One region of the Cellvibrio sp. 25HG11W-0 genome, then DNA from elsewhere that is predicted to be linked to it. Evidence: predicted binding sites of a transcription regulator. Region 1 holds the regulator's gene; each other region holds the start of a gene.
The links. Region 1 encodes FliA, which starts transcription of late flagellar genes. Its sites were predicted from a motif close to TAAAGTTATNNNNNNNNCGGCCGATANCC; they were not measured.

Region 1 (6,262 bases):
ATGCTGTAGCCGGCATCATGATTATGTTTATCAATGTGTTTGGCGGTTTGGGTATAGGCATGATGCAGCATGATCTGACGGCTGCGGATGCTTTTCAAAAGTACACGCTGCTCACCATTGGTGATGGTTTGGTTGCGCAGATTCCTTCGCTTTTATTATCAGTAGCTTCAGCGATATTGGTAACACGTGTTAATACCTCTGAAGATATGGGCGCACAAGTTGTCAGCCAGTTATTTACGTCCCCAAAAGCGCTTGGTGTGGCGGCGATAATGTTGGTCATTATGGGGTCTGTGCCTGGTATGCCCCATGTAGCTTTTCTTGGTTTGGGCATCATTTGCGCCGCCTTGGCCTACTACATTCATTGGAAAAAACAGCAGCCAGCTCTTGTGGAGGAGGGTGGTTATACGCCCTCGGCAGGGCGAACATCAAATGAGACTAGCGCCCCTGTCGGTCAGGCGAGTCTTGCACCGCAACGTACAGCGCCTGCGCTACCAGCAGGTGCGCCTGAGTCGCCCGAGCTGGGGTGGGACGATGTACAACCAGTGGATGTGATTGGTTTGGAGGTTGGCTACCGCTTAATTCCGATGGTTGATCGACATCAAGGGGGGGAGTTGCTGGGGCGCATTAAGGGCGTCCGTAAAAAGCTTTCGCAAGAAATGGGATTTCTTATACCTTCGGTACACATTCGCGACAATTTGGATTTGATGCCGACTGGTTATCGCATCAGTCTCATGGGTGTGACTATGGCTGAAGCTGATGTTTATCCTGATCGAGATTTAGCAATTAATCCCGGCCAAGTATTCGGCACGCTCGAAGGTCTCAAGACCAAAGACCCTGCTTTTGGTTTGGATGCGATTTGGATTAGCGCCAACCAAAAAGAACAGGCCCAAACTCTCGGCTACACGGTTGTTGATCCTAGTACCGTAGTGGCAACCCATCTCAATCAAATATTGCAACAGCATACTTTTGAGTTGCTTGGTCACGAAGACGTGCAGCAGCTGTTGGATCTATTGGCTAAAAGTTCTCCCAAGCTCGCTGAAGAGTTGGTGCCAAATACGCTTAATTTGAATGTGTTGTTAAAGGTTCTGCAGAACCTATTGCGGGAACGCGTGGCTATTCGAGATATTCGCTCCATCGCCGAGGCCTTGGCGGGAAATACTGCAAAGAGTCAAGATCCCGCCGCTTTAACCGCCTTAGCGCGGGTCGCCTTGGCGAGGCAAATGGTGCAAAACATTATAGGTAGAGAGTCTGAGCTCTCTGTTATCACCCTTGAGCCAAGTTTGGAACAGTTATTGCTGGGTAGTGTTCAGCAGGCACAAAAATCTGGCGCTGATGACAGCGCCTTCATTGAGCCGGGGTTGGCTGATCGCTTGCAACAATCCTTAATCAGGACCGCACAAAAGCAAGAGGCATCAGGTAAACCCTTAGTGTTATTAGTTGCTGCACCGCTACGTGTAATGATGGCGCGCTTCGTCCGCCATAGTGTTCCCGATATGTGGGTCTTGGCTTACAACGAGATACCCGATAACAAACAAATCAGTATTGATGCGACTGTCGGTGCTGATAAATAACCATCCATCATCGTGCTGCGCTGGTTAGTAATTGTGAGTTTTTACTCTAGGAGATTGATATGCAGGTTAAACGTTTTGTCGCTGCTGATATGCGTCGAGCCCTCGAACTGGTTCGCCAATCGCTCGGGCCTGATGCCATTATTCTCTCCAGTAATCGTATTCCAGAAGGCGTGGAGTTGCTCACAACTATGGGCACGGATAGTGAACTTCAGCAATTACAACAGCAGCCATTTGGTCAGCTTGAAGGACATAGTGCTGCGCCGCTGTTGAGCGATAGCGCGTTCGGAAAAACTCAAGCACGCGATAATCAACAAGCGCGCGATTACCAAATGACGAAAGGCGGCGCTGCTATTCTCAGCCCGAAGCTGGATCATCCGAATGCCGGTAAAAGTGGTGTTCAGTTAGCTGAAGATATTGAACTGGCGCGTCAGCGTATGCTCGCAAAACGCAAGGCTGAAGATACAGCTAAAGCGTCTGCACAAGAGTATTTGGTGGGGCGTGATAACCGCGTCAACGCAGCTATTCCGCGTCGGGCGCAGGGAATAGAGCAAAACAGTCTAGCTAATGAAACTCCGCAGCTTCAGCGCAATACATCCCTTGCCGATCAAAAAGTGAATAGGCAAGAAAGTGTGAAAAGTGTCGGATCGAAAAAGGCAATGAGTGCAGCTGAAAAATATCCTCTTGTTGATGATGATGTCCTATTGGCTCCAAAAAAATCTGAGCCTTCGTTTAAAGATCTACTGCTAAAAGACTTAATGCCATCCACGGATCAGTCTGCCCAGTTAAGTGAGCTGCAGGCGGAAATTGCCGATATGCGCTATTTACTTGAGCAGCAGTTGGATCGGCTAACGGGCCAGCCAACGAATTATCCAAACTCTCCTATTTTGGCCAGTGTAAGTCGCCGTCTTGTGCGTCTTGGTTTGCCAAAAGAGGCTATAGCGAAAGTAATATTAAGCTGTAAAAAAACATCAAGTCTTAGTGAGGCTTGGCCTGATGCCTTGGCCAATCTTGCACATCAATTACCGATCAATGGCCGCGATGTTGTGAATCAGGGCGGTATCTTTGCGTTTGTAGGGCCAACTGGCGTTGGGAAAACAACGACTATTGGCAAGCTAGCTGCACGTTACGTACTTGAACATGGCGCAGATAAGGTGGCGCTTATCACTACGGATACCTATCGTATTGCGGCCCATGATCAATTGCGCTCACTCGCGCGCATATTGCGGGTGCCTGTACGAGTTGTAGATGAGAACAATACGCTGGAAACGGTGCTGCGTAGTCTACGTCACTGTTCATTGGTATTAATTGATACAGCGGGCTTTCGCCAAGGCGATCCGCATCTTAAGGCGCAGTTGGATGCATTGGCCACACAGCAGCAGGTAAAAACCTTCTTGGTCATGTCCTGTAACAGCCAAGAACAAATGCTAAAAGCGTCTATTCATGCTTATGGTAGTGCGCGGCTTCAGGGTTGCATTCTGACTAAATTAGATGAGACGGCCAGTATGGGTGAAGCTTTGGGCGTGGTCATGCAAAGTCGCTTGGCTATTACCTACACCACTGACGGGCAGGACATACCTAAAAACCTAGATGTGGCGCGTGCACATCAGCTGGTGGCTAAAGCAGTTGGGTTGTTAAAGGCCAACCCCGCCGCTGCCGCATGTTAAGACGAATATAAGGCTATAGGTTATAAGCAGGCTTGCTGGATTCGTAATATGAAATTAGTCAGCCGGACTGCAAATCTATATCTATACTCAGTTCACACTAAAGTTGAACCTCTTAGAGTAGTAAGCGAGCTTGGAGTTAAAGTTAGATGAGTCAAACGCGACCAGTTCAAGTCATCGCCGTATCTGGCGGGAAGGGCGGAGTAGGCAAAAGCAATATCTCCGTAAATCTCAGTATTGCCTTGGCTGAAATGCGCCGCAGGGTGGTGCTTTTAGATGCGGATTTGGGCTTGGCCAATGTTGATGTACTGCTGGGTATCAAGGCCACACATACGCTGGCTGATGTTTTAGCGGGTACCCACAGCTTAAGTGAGGTGCTCGTAACTGGTCCTGGTGGTGTAAAAATTGTCCCTGCTTCTTCCGGTGTTCAACGCATGGCGGAATTAAGTTCTGCTGAGCATGCGGGCTTAATTAATGCCTTCAATGATCTGTCCGACCAAGTTGATGTTCTTGTCATAGATACAGCCGCTGGTATTTCCGACACTGTGGTCAGTTTTGTGCGTGCGGCTAATGAGGTCATCATTGTCGTGTGCGATGAGCCATCATCAATAACGGATGCCTATGCATTAATTAAGTTATTAAATAAAGAATACGGTTTATTCCGCTTCAGGGTCGTCGCGAATATGACGCGTACAGCTCAAGAAGGTATCAACATGTTTAATAAACTCAATCACGTATGTGAACGTTTTTTAGATGTGACCTTGCAGTTTGTGGGTCAAGTACCCTTTGATGAAAATGTGCGCAAAGCGGTTCAAAAGCAAAAAGCATTATTGGAATTTGCGCCCAGCTCAAAAGCTGCTGTGGCAATTCGCGCTTTGGCTCAGGCCGTCGACAGATGGCCATTGCCTAATTCACCGACAGGGCGCCTAGAATTTTTTGTCGAGCGTTTACTGCAAGCAGCGAATGCGCGCTAAGACTTTTCGGTGTGTCAGAACAGGTGCTCAGAAATGGCCGCAGTCAATGGTTTAGCCATGTACGATAAAAAGCAACTTGCCGAACAACAACTCAATATTGAAGATTACGCTCCTTTGGTGAAGCGTATTGCTTATCATATGATGCTGCGTATGCCCGCGAGCGTACAGGTCGATGATCTTATTCAGGCCGGCATGATTGGGCTTATAGAAGCTACTCAAAAATACGATTCGGCGCGCGGTGCAAGTTTTGAAACCTATGCTGGGATTCGTATTCGCGGTGCAATCGTAGATGAAATGCGGCGCGGCGATTGGGTGCCGCGCTCTGTGCATCGCAATGCGCGTCGTATAGCTCAGGCTGTGGCGAAAGTAGAGGCGCGTTTAGGTCGAGACGCCAGCGATGTTGAAATTGCCGCTGAACTTGGTGTTGAACTTAATGAATATTTTACTATGCTGCAGGACTCTAATGGCAGCCGCTTGTTTAGCTATGAAGAAACTTTTGGCGATGACGATAGCAACATAGATGCCTCGGAACATGGCAGTTCATTTGTCACCCCTATAGAGGGGTTAGAGCGCGACGGGCTTAAAAAAGCACTTGTTAAAGCAATTGGAAATCTTCCTGAACGAGAGAGGATGGTACTGGCGCTCTATTATGATCAGGAATTGAATCTTAAAGAGATAGGTTTGGTGCTAGGTGTTAGCGAGTCCCGTGTAAGTCAAATACATAGCCAAGCGGCGGCACGCTTGCGGCAAAAGCTTTCTGGTTGGTAAAACAAAAAACATGTGTCGGCAATTTGGCTGTTCAATCGGGTGATAGAAATTTCTGCAGATTCATCAAAAAATGTACAGCCTGTGTGCGGATACAGATGAATTTATGATCATTGTGAAAATATTGGCTAGGTTTTGTTATAAAAGTTAAGGATATAAGCCTTTGTTACTGGCCTAAGCCTTAACTCCGACTAGACTAAGATTAATTGAAATTCCCGTTAGGGGTAGTGGAGGTTGCATTGGATAAGAATATGAAGATCCTGATTGTTGATGATTTTTCAACAATGCGACGGATTATTAAAAATTTACTGCGTGATTTGGGCTTCTCCAATACTCACGAGGCGGATGATGGTGTCACGGCGTTGCCAATGCTAAAAAATGGAGATTTCCAGTTTTTAGTGACAGATTGGAATATGCCGGGTATGACAGGCATCGATCTGTTAAAAGCGGTTCGCGCCGACGACAAATTGCGTAGTTTGCCGGTACTGATGGTGACGGCAGAGGCCAAGCGCGATCAGATCATTGAGGCAGCCCAAGCAGGCGTTAATGGCTATGTGGTTAAGCCGTTTACTGCACAGGCACTCAAGGAAAAAATTGAGAAAATTTTTGAGCGTGTAGGTTAATTCCTCGCGTCAATTATAAAAAGGCGTCGCAATGGTATCTGAAATCCAAACAGACATTAATAGTGAGTTTGTTACTGAGCTTAAAGAGTGTGCGAAGTTGCTCGCAGAAAAATTGCAGAGTAATCAGTTTGACGAGGCTTCAGTCTTAATTCAAAGCATAACTCAATCACGCGACAGGCATATTTTTCAGTCCGTTGGGCGCCTTACACGTGGCTTACATAACGCCATAGTGAATTTTAATGTCGATGCGGATTTATCAAAGGAGCCGCCAAAGATTGAAAATTCGGATATTCATGATGCTTCTAATCGCTTAAATTATGTAATAGAGCTTACACAGAAAGCGGCTGAAAAAACCATGGATGTCGTGGATGAGGCCGCCCCTATTGCAATGAATTTGGGCCAGGAGGCAAGCAGTCTTCGTGAAGAATGGGCGCGACTCAAGCGACGTGAAATGAGTGGCGATGAGTTTCGTCAGCTCTATGCGCGAATGGATGAATTCCTTGGGCAAATGGTAACTGGTACAGATCAACTTAGTAAAAACTTGCAAGATATAGTCTTGGAGCAGGGCTTTCAAGATCTCACCGGTCAAGTACTTAAACGCGTTATTGGTCTGATAAATGATGTAGAAAAAGACTTGGTGAGTTTGGTGCGTATTGCAGGGCAGGTGG
Region 2 (6,262 bases), 310 kb from region 1:
GAAGAAGTGTTGCTTCCGTCTATAAATGAATTGGGTCGTATCGCGCTTGCATTGGCCGATCAGTTTAATCAGGTTCAACAGCAGGGAATAGATCTTGATGGTGATTACGGGCAGAGAATGTTTGGCGATATTAATGATCCGCTAATCGCCGCTAATCGTGTTGTGCATGGGGCAAACGCTGCACCTTTTGATCGTGTTATGTCAGTTGAAATTGACGATACCAATTTACTTACTGCAAGCGACTATCGCTTTGAAATTGCATCTGGTTCAAATAATTATTTGGTTACGCGCCTATCGGATAAAACGGTTGTTGAACAGGGCACTTTGTCGGGTGCCTATCCAACGTCTATATCTTTCGATGGCGTTACGCTTAACTTAACCAGCGGTTCATTCCAAGGGGGGGATAGTTTTACTATTCAGCCCACAAAAAATGGTTCGCGCGATATGCATGCCGAACTCAAGCGCCCAGAAGATTTGGCGTTTGCATCCCCAATACGTACGGCGACGAATACCAGTAATTCTGGCAGTGGTTTGATAAGTGCGGGTGAAGTCCTTGGGTTGCTGGACTCCGATGGCAATCGTTTGCCCGCCTTTTTGGCGGAAAAGAAATTATCGCCACCGATCATAATTCGTTTCACTTCTGATACCACTTATGAAGTCTTGGATAATACTGATCCGGCCAATCCTAAAGATTTAGTGCCTGCAATGCGCGATCAAACATTTGTACCTGGCGCGAGTAATGCGATTTTTACGACAGATATTGGCGAAACTCGGGTGATGGGTAAGGGCGAACGCAATGGGTTGCCTGATGGGCGTGCACCGCAAACATTAGATCCTTATTCTGTTCCGCCCAATCAGCCCATGAAGCCATCAAGTATTCAGCAGTCTAATGGCTATTTGGCGGAGCAATTAAACTTTACGTTTAGAGATCCTGCCACAGGTGCGGTTTCAAATAAAACCATCACCACCGTTTCTGGTGCGTCGGCATTGCAAACTGCTGCGCAAATTAGTGCGCTGCCAGGTGTTACGGCAAACGCCTACACCACTGCCACAATTACGGATATTAATTTCGACTCGACGACTTATGCACCGCCCTTGCAGTTGTCAATTAATGGCGAAAATTTACTTGAGTATAATTTCAATAATACTGCCATGGGGTTTGAGGTACCTGACCCCAATGTGAGCGAAGTTGATTTTAATACTTATGTGGCGGCGCGGATTAATGAAAATCCTAATTTAAAAACCTTAGGGTTTCATGCGCAGAGCGGTAGTAATCCAATCACGGGGGCTCCAGAGCTGCGTATAGTTGCCAGTTCTGGTGTGAATATTGATATTCGTATAAAAGCCACAAGCGGTACGTCTAATACTATTGATGTAAACGACAGTAACGGTAATCCCAACGTACGTTTAACGGGCGTAGATACAGGTGCGGGTGAACAAAGTGCTATTACCGTTGGCGGTCGTATTGATGTCACCATGGCCAATGGCATTAGTATGCAAACATCGCCTACTAATAGTCCTTTATTCGGCGATAGTAGTGCCGCCGGTTTTGCGGCTTCGTCTTATGTTGGTTATCAGGCAGCGATCAGTGGTCAACCTAAAGCAGGGGATACCTTTACCATTGGGTTTAACACTGATGCTAAAAATGACAACCGTAATGCACTAGTGATGGCCGAACTTGAAACAGCGGCAACTATGCAAGGCGGCACCCTAAGTTTTCATGGTGGTTATGGCAAGCTCGTCGAAGAAGTAGGCACCAAAAGTAGTCTGTCAAAAATTAATACAGAAGCGAGTAGGAGCCTATTAGAGCAAAGCCAATCGATGCGCGATGGTATTTCTGGCGTTAATTTAGATGAAGAAGCGGCAGATTTGATAAAGTTTCAGCAGCTCTATCAGGCAAATGCGCAGGTGATTTCTGTCGCACGCGAACTTTTTGACACCTTATTGAATGCACTTTAACTAATATCGGCAAGTTTGGTTTTTATGAATGCAACCTTGGATCGCTTTGTGCATTATTTAATGAAGTGGTGGAGTAGAGGCAAATAGTTGCCACTCCGCGGTAATGCCGTTACGACGGGAGCACATAATGCGTGTATCAACCTCACAAATATATAACATCGCAACCTTGGGTATGAGCCAGGCGCAAGCGGCTGTAACTAAAACCCAAGAACAAATGGCAACGGGTAAGCGCGTGCTGTCACCCGCTGATGATCCCGTTGCGGCAACGACTATTTTGCAATTGAATCAAGAGCTCTCACGCACGGAGCAATTTAAGAAAAATATTGATGTGGCCGAGAATGGTCTCAATTTAGAGGAAACAAATTTACAGACCATTGTAGATTTGGTTCAGCGTATGCGTGAGATTGCGGTTTCTGCAGGTAATACCGCGGTCATGACCAAGGAGAACTATCAGTCTCTCGCGGCAGAGGTGGATACGCGTATTAGCGAATTAGTGAATCTGCAAAATACTCGTAATTCATCTGGCCAATATATATTTGCCGGATATCAAAGTGGCACTAAGCCTTTTGTGAGCGACGGTGGTGGAAACTATTCATATCGCGGTGATGAAGGACAACTGCGGTTGCAGGTTTCCACGTCCGTGAGCGTTGCAGTGAGCGATTCAGGTAAAAAACTATTTGTTGATGTGCCGAGTGGCCATAACACGTTCACCACATCGGCGAGCGCCAGTAATAAATCATTGCCACCCGCTATAATTTCCGTGGGGCAAGTATTTGATCAGGAAAAATTCGATAAACTTTACCCAAATGATTTGGTTGTTTCTTTCACCAAATCGGGCTCAGCAATAAATTTTAATGTCAGTGAACGCGCTTCTGGTAAACAGTTGCTGGTCAATCAGCCTTATATTCCCGGTGATGATATTGAGGTTGCCGGTGCGCGCTTTAAAGTATTGGGAAATCCTTATCCTGGCGAGGCCGCAATTGCAGGCAGCTTACCCTTTAGTGCTGCGCCGCCGTTAGCGGCAATCAATCCTGGGGATTCAATACGTATAACGGTGGGCGGTAAAACGGAACAGCTTACCTTCGCAGGTGGTGTTGCTATAGGAGATACCGCGGCATTTCTTGCTGAATTAAATACTGGCGCAGCTATCCCACCTACATTGCCTACGGGTAACGCTGCTAAGCTTGCCAACCTTGGTATTACTGCTACGGTGTCGGGTTTTGCGAGCCCTGTAGGGCAAAATATTTCTTTGAACGATGGCACTGGGGTTAGTGCTGCGGCCATTATGGGTAGCAATGGCACACGTTCAGTCAACCTTCCTTTTACGGCTCCCATTACGGCACATGATTTCACTGCCGCACCACTTACCTTTCAGTTGGAGGTAAACGGCAAGACTGAATCAATTACCTTTAACCAAAATATCACTAGCACCTTGGATCTTGCCGCCGCCTTTAATAGCCCCGCCAATAGTGCTCAGCTCGCGCGCCTTGGTTTAAGCGTGACGGAGCAGGGGATTATCTCCAATGCCAATAATAAGGTGACGATTAAAGGCGGCAATATATTTTTAGATGGTGTGACCGGTTTAAATACCCAAGAGGCGGGAACCTCTTCGACGCGCGGCGTACCAGTTAAGCCCGGGGATAGTTTTTTTATTGAGTCTACTGACAAGCAAGCGTTGCTCACCACACTTGCTCGTTTTAGTGATGCGATGAAAAATGTCGATAACTCGCCAGAGAAAAAGGAGGAGCTAGCGAAGATGGTCGCGAAAACGCTAACCAATTTAGATAATACAATTACTAGTTTAGCTTCGGTGCAAGGGGAGGTCGGGTCGCGCTTAAATACCCTAGAAAGTTCAACCGAGTTAAATTTGGATATAACCTTGTTCAGCAAAACTGTTTTATCCAGTCTTCAAGATTTGAATTATGCTGACGCTTCTATTGAACTGTCTATGCAGTCCTTTGTACTAACAGCCTCTCAGCAGAGCTTTGCAAAAGTAAGTCAGTTAACCTTATTTAATTATCTCTAATCTTCTGTTAATAAGCTTAAGCATGGGCAAATAACCAATACAGAGTTTGGCGCGCTGTATTGGTGATGGTGCTCGTATTTACTGCCTAATTGCCCTAGGTATTACCTAAGCTCATCTCTACGTACAATTCTTATGCCCAAAGCGCATTATCTTTGCTACTCTTGGTTCATTACGTCGCTCTACCATTGTCTTGTTAAAAAGAGTTTTCTATGGATATGAATTCATTGCTAGATCCTCTCGCGCGTGCCCTCAGTCAATCTCAAGCGCTCTTATCCTTAGCGGAAGCAGGTGACTGGGAATCTTTTGAAACGCTCGTGCAGCAGCGCCAGCAGGGCCTTCTCTCACTCAGTGACGAGGAGTATCTCGAATCCTTAGCTAATGCGAACTTGGAAGCTAAAGCAGCGGGCATTATTCAAGAGATCCAAGGCATAAATAAAATGTTAGCGGTACTTGCAGAGCGCGACCGGGAAAAGGTTTCGTCAGATTTACGTCAGTCTACTGTTGCTAGTAAAGCAATTGATGCTTATGGTCAGTAATTTGGCAAAGTAATTGTTTTATATAACTTTTTTTATCGCCCTTGATTAGTACCTTCGTAGAAAAGTTAGTGTTTACGTTAAAAAACCCCTAAAGCTATTCCTAGATGTGTCGATAACCTTGTTAGAAGTGCTGATTAGTCATTTGTCTCAGACTTCATCAACCGACACAGAGCAGCAAGACCTTAATGTGATGGTCACTGCTTAAGACATTAATCTAGGAGATTCATCATGGCTTTAGTAATTAACACAAACGTCGCCTCTCTGAATGCTCAACGCCAGTTGATGAATTCAGGCAACTCGCTTGATCGCGCCACCGAGCGTTTATCTTCCGGTCAACGTATTAACTCTGCAAAAGATGATGCTGCCGGCCTGGCAATTGCCAACCGTATGACATCGCAGGTTCGCGGCTTGGATCAAGCAATTCGTAACGCCAACGACGGCGTGTCGCTCATTCAAACAGCGGAAGGTGCGCTGTCGGAATCAACCAATATTCTTCAACGTATGCGTGAACTGTCGGTACAGTCTGCGAACGGTATTTATACAACAGGTGACCGTAAAACACTGGATGCCGAGGTTAAGCAACTGGTATCAGAATTGGATCGTATTGCTAAAACCACTTCATTCAACGGCCAAAACTTGCTTGACGGAAAATTGGGTAAAGTTGAGTTGCAAGTGGGCTCAAGTGCTAATCAAACTATCTCATTGAAAGTACCTGCGATGGATGCTAAGACCTTGGGTATGGGGTCTACCAGCGTGGATTTGATTGGTTCCGAAACAGTATTGGCCTCATTTGCCACAACGAAAACCATTAGTGAGGGCGACATTCTTATTAATGGCCAGTCAATTGCGAAAGGCACTGAAACTTTTAATGGTGCTGCAGATACAACTCAGGATTTGCTCGATTTAGTGAATAAAAATGTTCTGGGTGTGACTGCCTCTACCTATGCAGTGGCAAGTGCAACTGCAGCCGGCGATGGTATTTTGCTTTCATCGGAAGCTGTACAGGTAGCCTTAACCAATCTAGATGGTACAACCACAACCATTAATGTTGGCGGTGGCACAAAAGGAACCAGTAGTTTAAGTGAGCTGGTGGATAAAATGAATGCTGAAGCGGGTGGCAAATTCAGCGTCTCTATCGGTGATGATGGCAAAGTTTCATTGTCTGCTGAAAATGTATCCGGCATCGCCGTTACTGATGCTGCTGGTGCTTTAGGTGCTGGCATTACAACCGCCACCACTGCTCGCCTTGTATTAAAGGCAGACAATAATGATCCGGTTACTGTAACGCGTGGATCGACAGGTACATTAGAGCAGCTTGGCTTTCTTGGTTTTAAAGAAAATGATAAAGCCGGTACCATCGAAGGTAACCCAGTTAATGCTACAGCAATAGCCGTTGGTGATTTAAAAATTAATGGTGTGAGTGTTGGTGCTAGCGATACCGGTGGCTTGAGCGATAAGCTTAAAGCAATTAATGCAGTATCTGATCAAACTGGCGTAACGGCTACAGCATTTGTGTCTGCAACATTGGACTTTACAGGTGTGGATCTTGCTGATGTGTTGGCTGAAGACGGCGCTCTATTGAATGGTGTGGCCATTGACTTTAGTAGTGTTGCCTCAGGCGGTCCACTTCAGGCTGTGGTGGATGCATTTAATACTGTAACTGATAGTACTGGCATAACAGCTTCGCTATTGGGTAGCAGAGTCGTCCTAGAAGGTAACGTTGCAAGCTTGGCATTTGCTT
Region 3 (6,262 bases), 310 kb from region 1:
TGACTTTTCCCCAACAGCTCCGCTGCTTTAGCATATCCCCCTGCGTCTATTACAGCCAAAAGCGCACGCCACTGCTCTAGGGTGACTTTATTTTCACTAATACCACTCACCGCAGGCATTTTTGACTCAAGACTCATAGCAACTCATCCAATTATTAGATCAATATCCACCAAATATCACTATTTATCATTCACTCGTCAAATCATTTAATAGCCTCATGGCAATAAAGCCACAGATTACGTCAGATCAACCATGAGGATCTTCACAATGACAAACCTATTACAAATCAATAGCAGCCTGTTTGGTGACAATGGGAACTCAAGTGTTTTAAGCCAGGAGTTCGTCCAACAATGGAAAGCGGAGCACCCTAGCGGCACTATCACCCTACGCGATTTAGCCAAGGAAGCCGTGCCGCACTTAGATGCAACGCGAGTGCAAGCGCTTTTTTCACCGGCGGAAGGTCGCACATCAGCGCAGCAAGCAGTAATTGATTACTCAGACAAAATCATTGCTGAAATTGAAGCCGCAGATGCCATAGTCATTGGTGTGCCATTGTATAACTTTGGCATTCCCTCAAGCTTAAAGGCATATTTCGACCATATAGCTCGTGCGGGCGTCACCTTTAAGTACACTGAAACCGGTCCAGTGGGCTTATTAAACGACAAACCCGTTTATATTATTGCCACTCGTGGCGGCATTCACAAAGGCTTGCCTTCAGATTCGCAGACCCAATTCTTAACGACTTTCTTGAACTTTTTAGGTTTGAAAAATGTCCAGTTTATCTATGCGGAAGGTTTGAACATGGGTCAAAAAGATGATGCGTTTACTCAGGCCAAAGCTGAAATTAAGCAAGGTGCAGCAGCCTAAACACTGCACCCATACCCGATAATTTTTTAGCCGCTCAGATTAGGGAATAATCATTACTAAGGAGACATCTTATGCAACGGCAACTACAGCAAATTATTCAAGGTCGCGAAACCAGCGATGGCGCAGGAGTGCGGATTAAACGCAGCTTGGGTCAGCAGCAAACTGCCCGTTTCGACCCGTTTTTAATGCTTGATGAATTCGGCAGCAGCAGCGCAGATGACTACATCGCAGGCTTTCCTTCACATCCGCACCGCGGCTTTGAAACCGTTACCTACATGTTGGATGGGCACATGCTGCACCAAGATCATATGGGCAACAAAGGTCATCTACGCAGCGGTGATGTTCAGTGGATGACGGCGGGTCGCGGGATTATTCACTCGGAAATGCCCCAGCAAGAGCATGGATTGATGCGCGGCTTTCAACTCTGGTTGAACCTACCCGCTGCAGAGAAAATGAAACCTGCACACTATAAAGACATTGCAGCAAAGGACATCCCCTCTGCCAACCTGCCTCAGGGCGGGCGAATAAAGGTCATTGCCAATAGCGCATTTATTGCTGGCAATATCATCAGCGGCCCCATTCAGGGCCTAACAACCGAAGCCATTTATTGGGATCTACAACTGCCGGCTAACACAGAGTTTCATCACGCAACACCAGAGGATCACAACACGTTCGTATATGTCTATGAAGGCAATATTGCAATAGGCGAAGACAAGCGAAAATTAACCAAAGGAAATGCGGGCATATTAAGTAAAGGCGATCAACTAAGCGTTTATTCTCTACAGGAAGAGGCACGCTTTTTAGTGATCTCTGGCAAACCGCTCAACGAACCCGTCGTACAATACGGCCCTTTTGTTATGAATACGACAGATGAAATTGAGCAGGCAATTCAAGACTATCGCAGTGGCGAACTTATCAATTATTAAGCCCACAGCTATAGACAACACAAAAAAGCCACCCAAGTTATCCTTGGGTGGCTTTTTATTGCACGATCGCTAGCTATTAGTTATTGCTTGATGTGAATGGCAATCTATCGAGTATCCCATCTAGGAAATCGCCAGTGGAATTCAACGAACGCACTATAGACTCCATCGCCTGAAATTGCGCCATCAAGCGCGCCCTATATGCATCACTGCGACGATTTAAATCTGTCTCATCTTTTTCAACACGCACTATGTCTTTATTGATATTTGTTTCACGATCTTTTATGACTCCAGACGTTTTAAGGTAGTCATTAATCATATTGGTCATAGTGCCGGAAAAACCGCGCGAAAATGTAATAGTGCCGCCAGTGGCGCCAGGCTGAATAGTTAAACCTAGCCCCTCCGACGCATCACCCAAGGCGGGTAATAAGACGTTGCCATAACCAAAGGCCGCCTTACCATTAATGCTTCCGCCGACATCGGTTCCCTTAGCACCCGTCGCTAGGGTTATGCCTATTTCACCAATATCGGCACCCACATTAGATACTGCCACCTGACTGGTAGAACCATAAGAGTCTGACGTAAATACCAACTTATTATTGGTAAAGCTCACAGATACGACCGAGCGCACTTCTTTTAAATTAGGATCCAAGTTTATAAGACTTTGCATGTCTGCAGCCAAGGCTTCGCCAGTCAAATAAGACTTATTGCTAGGCAGAGTAATTAAATTAGACTCAATGCCGTCAATCTTAACCTTAAAGGAATAATCCTTAACACCCGTATCCACAGGAAAAACAGGAAGATCACCTCCCGTTAACTTACCCTTGCTAGGCTGCTGAGTAATAGCCACGTCATAAGTGCCCGGCTGACTCTGTGCAGAGAATTTATTGACAACAATATTCGTTGCCGATGAAGAAGTCTTAGGAATAAACAAATCGCGCACTAACGCAAAATTATTATCAATGGCCGCACGAAAGCCTGTATTGCCCTCCACTTCTTTAATTTTTAATGAGCCATCTAACTCGGTGCGAATACCCAAATTGGAGAGACTAGTAAAACCATCGCTCAACCCACTCACGCTTGACGAGAGAATATTGCGAACACCTTGCATTAAATTCTTTGCTAAAGGATCACGATGTAAACTGCCATAGTCATCAAGCTCCGCATCAAATCCAACCAGCTTTTCAACTTCAGTTTTAAAAGTATTGTAAGCCGCCACAAAATCACGGATTGTCTGCTCCGCAACAGCCTTATCTTCAGAAACAGTAACGCTAATAGTTTCTGTTAAAGATGCTGTAAACAAATCGAACTCAAGACCTGCAACTACATCATTAATTTGATTCGATTCGCGATTGACCAGTAACCCATTAACGCGGATTTTTGCATCTAAACCACCTTGTTGTTGGGTTAGATTGGAAGTGGTCTCATTAAAATTAAGACTCGCCAACCCAAGTGAACTGGGATCTTCAGCGGCCGTAATTTCAATTTCATTTTTCGCGCCAGACTTTGCAGTTAGTAACAACTTATAAGAACCACCATCGCTCACGATACTGGCAGAGACGCCAATAGCAGCCTTATTGATAGCATCACGCAACCCAGTTAAAGAATTATTTCCGTCATCGATGGTGATGGTTGCACCAGTTTTAGTGGAGTCAACGGTAAAATCATTTAGGGCATCATTCCACTCACCTAAACGCAACGTGAGCGTGCCCTTGCCCACCGGTGAAGTCAGTGAGTCATAAGCCCCTGAACTCACTGATTGGGACTGAGCCACTTGCTCTACTTTCAGTTGATAGTTGCCCGCACCTGCTGAAGCATTCAGCTTGGTAATGCCGATTAATTTAGTGTCAGGAATAGATAAAGATTTGGCGTTGAAGGTATCCGCATTGCCGAGTAATCCTGCAGCAGTCTGTAACTTAGAGAGAGAGCTACGCAACATACCGTAATCGGATATTTGTGTTTCTAGCAGTGTTTTCTTGGTGGTAAGCCTTCCAGCTTGAACCATCTTATTAGCTTCAGTGAGCTGATCAGCCAGTTTATTGCTATCAATACCTGAACCTGTGCCCAAGGCGCTGATAATGCTCGACCCTGTCGATGCATTGCTCGTAGTATTTGATGTACTGCTAATCATAACGCCTCCGGCCTCAAATTTACCGCCATATGAATGTTAGCGGCATGCTACGGGCAAACTTTAGCCTATTTTGCCGCTTTTTTTAAAAAATCACCGTCAATCTGCTGCTATAAGTACATTTAGATAGATATAAATATAAACAGCACAAAGCGGGCCACACTAGAAAATTAAAACGAACATATTCCTTGTGCACTTTAATGCTAGGTTTGAATTTTTTAAAAAGAAAAACCGCAGTTTCCTGCGGTTTAAGCGATGTAAAGAACACCTCAAATGCTATCTCAATAGCTGTAACACCTGCTCCGGCCGTGCATTTGCCTGTGCAAGCATCGCCTGTGCCGCTTGCTGCAAGACTTGCGAGCGACTTAAGGCAGCCGTTTCTGCCGCGAAATCAGCATCTACAATACGCGAGCGAGATGCAGATGTTTTTTCCGATATGTTCGCCAAGTTAGACATGGTGAAGTCAAGACGGTTATTGATAGCACCTAACTGTGAGCGCGCCTCATTGATACTTGATAAAGCTTTATCAATTACGCCTAAGGCTTTCTGCGCACCTTGAGCCGTCGCAATACTGATAGAGGCTATAGCCGTACCAAAGGCGCCTTCGGCTGTAACATTAGACTCTAACAATCCCATAGTCGCGGCTACAGCATTTGGGCCAAGCTTAATACTGATGGGCGAAGAGTTAGTGCTGGTGAGCTTAATACCACCAGGTACGGTCTCCGTTACTGCACCAATGGTTGCTGCTGCGCCTGTGCCAGACTGAATCTGTAATGCAGCCGCATTCAAATCCGTTAAGCCATCATTGGTACCATCAGTACCGAAGGTAATAGCCGCTGCATTACCCTCAAGCACTACACGCGTCCCAAGAAGCGTTGCCGTTACGCCAGTGGTATCTTTCTTCGCATTGAATGCATTAACCACATCGGCAATCGTCGTCAAACCATTAATGGCTATAGCTTCACCGTTCATCAACAGAGGGCTCGCAATAGTGGTCAAATCAACTCCACTAAAATCCAATGTGGTGGCAACAAAGGCTTGCGCCGTAACGCCAGTATCTTCTTGTACCGTATTAATTGCCGCAATTTTGCCCGCAAGGCTATCAGTATCTTTGTTAGAGATACTAACCCCATTAATACTTAGATCGCCCACATTCCACGCTACAGCCGGTGTGGTAATACCTACCCCTTCTACTTGACCAGCATTGGTATTCTCTCTAAAACCAAGCTTATCAAGCTGGAGCAGCGTGCCCGTTGAACCGCGGGTGATAGTGATAGGATCACCATGCTCTGACTCAAGCACCAAGCGACCGTTGTAGGTGCCCGCTATAGACCCGCCCGCATTAGTTGTATCCACAATCGTCAAGCCTGCAACATTTTGCGCGGCAAGACTTAGGCGACCATTGTCATCAATAGACGCATTCAGCAAGCCACCACTTTCTGAGTTAATCTTTTCTGACAGCTCTTTAATATTTTGCGTGTTAGTGATTTGAATAACGCTAGAGGAACCATCCAACTTAGTAATAGTAACTTCGAAGATTCCACCGTTTTCAAGCACCCCTGTACCAACACCGGTTCCCGTTGCTTGAGCGTAGCTAGATGCATCTATTCCCTGCACATTGGTATTAATATAACCAATTAACTTATCCCAAGTATCTGTAGCGCCATCAAAGGTTTCCAGCGCTTTTACCAGCGATTGACCATTAATGAGCACATCATTTTCATTCAGTACCAAGGCCGGAGGACCAACCAAATCCATTTGTCCACCAAGCATATCAACACCCACAAAGCCCATACCGAGGGTTTTTGCATCCATTGCAGGTATTTTCATGGTGATGGTCTGATTTGCATCAGAGCCAACTTGCAAGTTCACTTTTCCGAGTGAACCGTCTAATAATTTCTGCCCATTGAACGAGGTCGATGTGGCAATACGATCCAATTCCTGAATAAGCTGTTGCACCTCAGCATCCAGTGTCGATCGGTCAGCATTTGAATAGATACCGTTAGCGGATTGAATCGACAACTCACGCATACGCTGCAAGATATTGGTTGATTCTTGCAGCGCACCCTCTGCAGTTTGAATCAGTGACACACCATCATTTGCGTTTCGAATGGCTTGATCCAAGCCTCGAATTTGCGAGGTCATACGGTTTGAAATGGCAAGACCAGCCGCATCGTCTTTAGCAGAGTTAATACGTTGCCCTGAGGACAACCGCTCTGACGCGCGGTCTAGCGCACCTCCCGAGTTCATCAATTGACGCTGTGAATTTAAGGAAGCGACATTGGTGTTAATGACTAAAGGCATAATAAATCTCCTAATGATTGTTCCTGTTCACAGTGCTTTC

Region 2: AC0KUT_RS10050 (flagellin N-terminal helical domain-containing protein) is a predicted target of FliA. The motif match lies at 4,611-4,639, and genes of this name have one in related genera.
Region 3: fliD (flagellar filament capping protein FliD) is a predicted target of FliA. The motif match lies at 3,956-3,984, and genes of this name have one in related genera.

Annotation. Positions count from the first base shown of each region.
Region 1 is NZ_CM174230.1:2,087,708-2,093,969, forward strand. Features, by position in the region: gene flhA (flagellar biosynthesis protein FlhA) at 1-1,571, shown strand, start outside; gene flhF (flagellar biosynthesis GTPase FlhF) at 1,631-3,235, shown strand; gene AC0KUT_RS08670 (MinD/ParA family protein) at 3,382-4,206, shown strand; gene AC0KUT_RS08675 (RNA polymerase sigma factor FliA) at 4,264-4,974, shown strand; gene cheY (chemotaxis response regulator CheY) at 5,211-5,594, shown strand; gene AC0KUT_RS08685 (protein phosphatase CheZ) at 5,626-6,262, shown strand, end outside.
Region 2 is NZ_CM174230.1:2,393,778-2,400,039, forward strand. Features, by position in the region: gene flgK (flagellar hook-associated protein FlgK) at 1-1,959, shown strand, start outside; gene flgL (flagellar hook-associated protein FlgL) at 2,087-3,985, shown strand; gene AC0KUT_RS10045 (flagellar protein FliT) at 4,195-4,521, shown strand; gene AC0KUT_RS10050 (flagellin N-terminal helical domain-containing protein) at 4,750-6,262, shown strand, end outside.
Region 3 is NZ_CM174230.1:2,401,421-2,407,682, reverse strand. Features, by position in the region: gene AC0KUT_RS10080 (LysR family transcriptional regulator) at 1-137, opposite strand, end outside; gene AC0KUT_RS10075 (FMN-dependent NADH-azoreductase) at 268-867, shown strand; gene AC0KUT_RS10070 (pirin family protein) at 939-1,793, shown strand; gene fliD (flagellar filament capping protein FliD) at 1,870-3,921, opposite strand; gene AC0KUT_RS10060 (flagellin N-terminal helical domain-containing protein) at 4,195-6,222, opposite strand.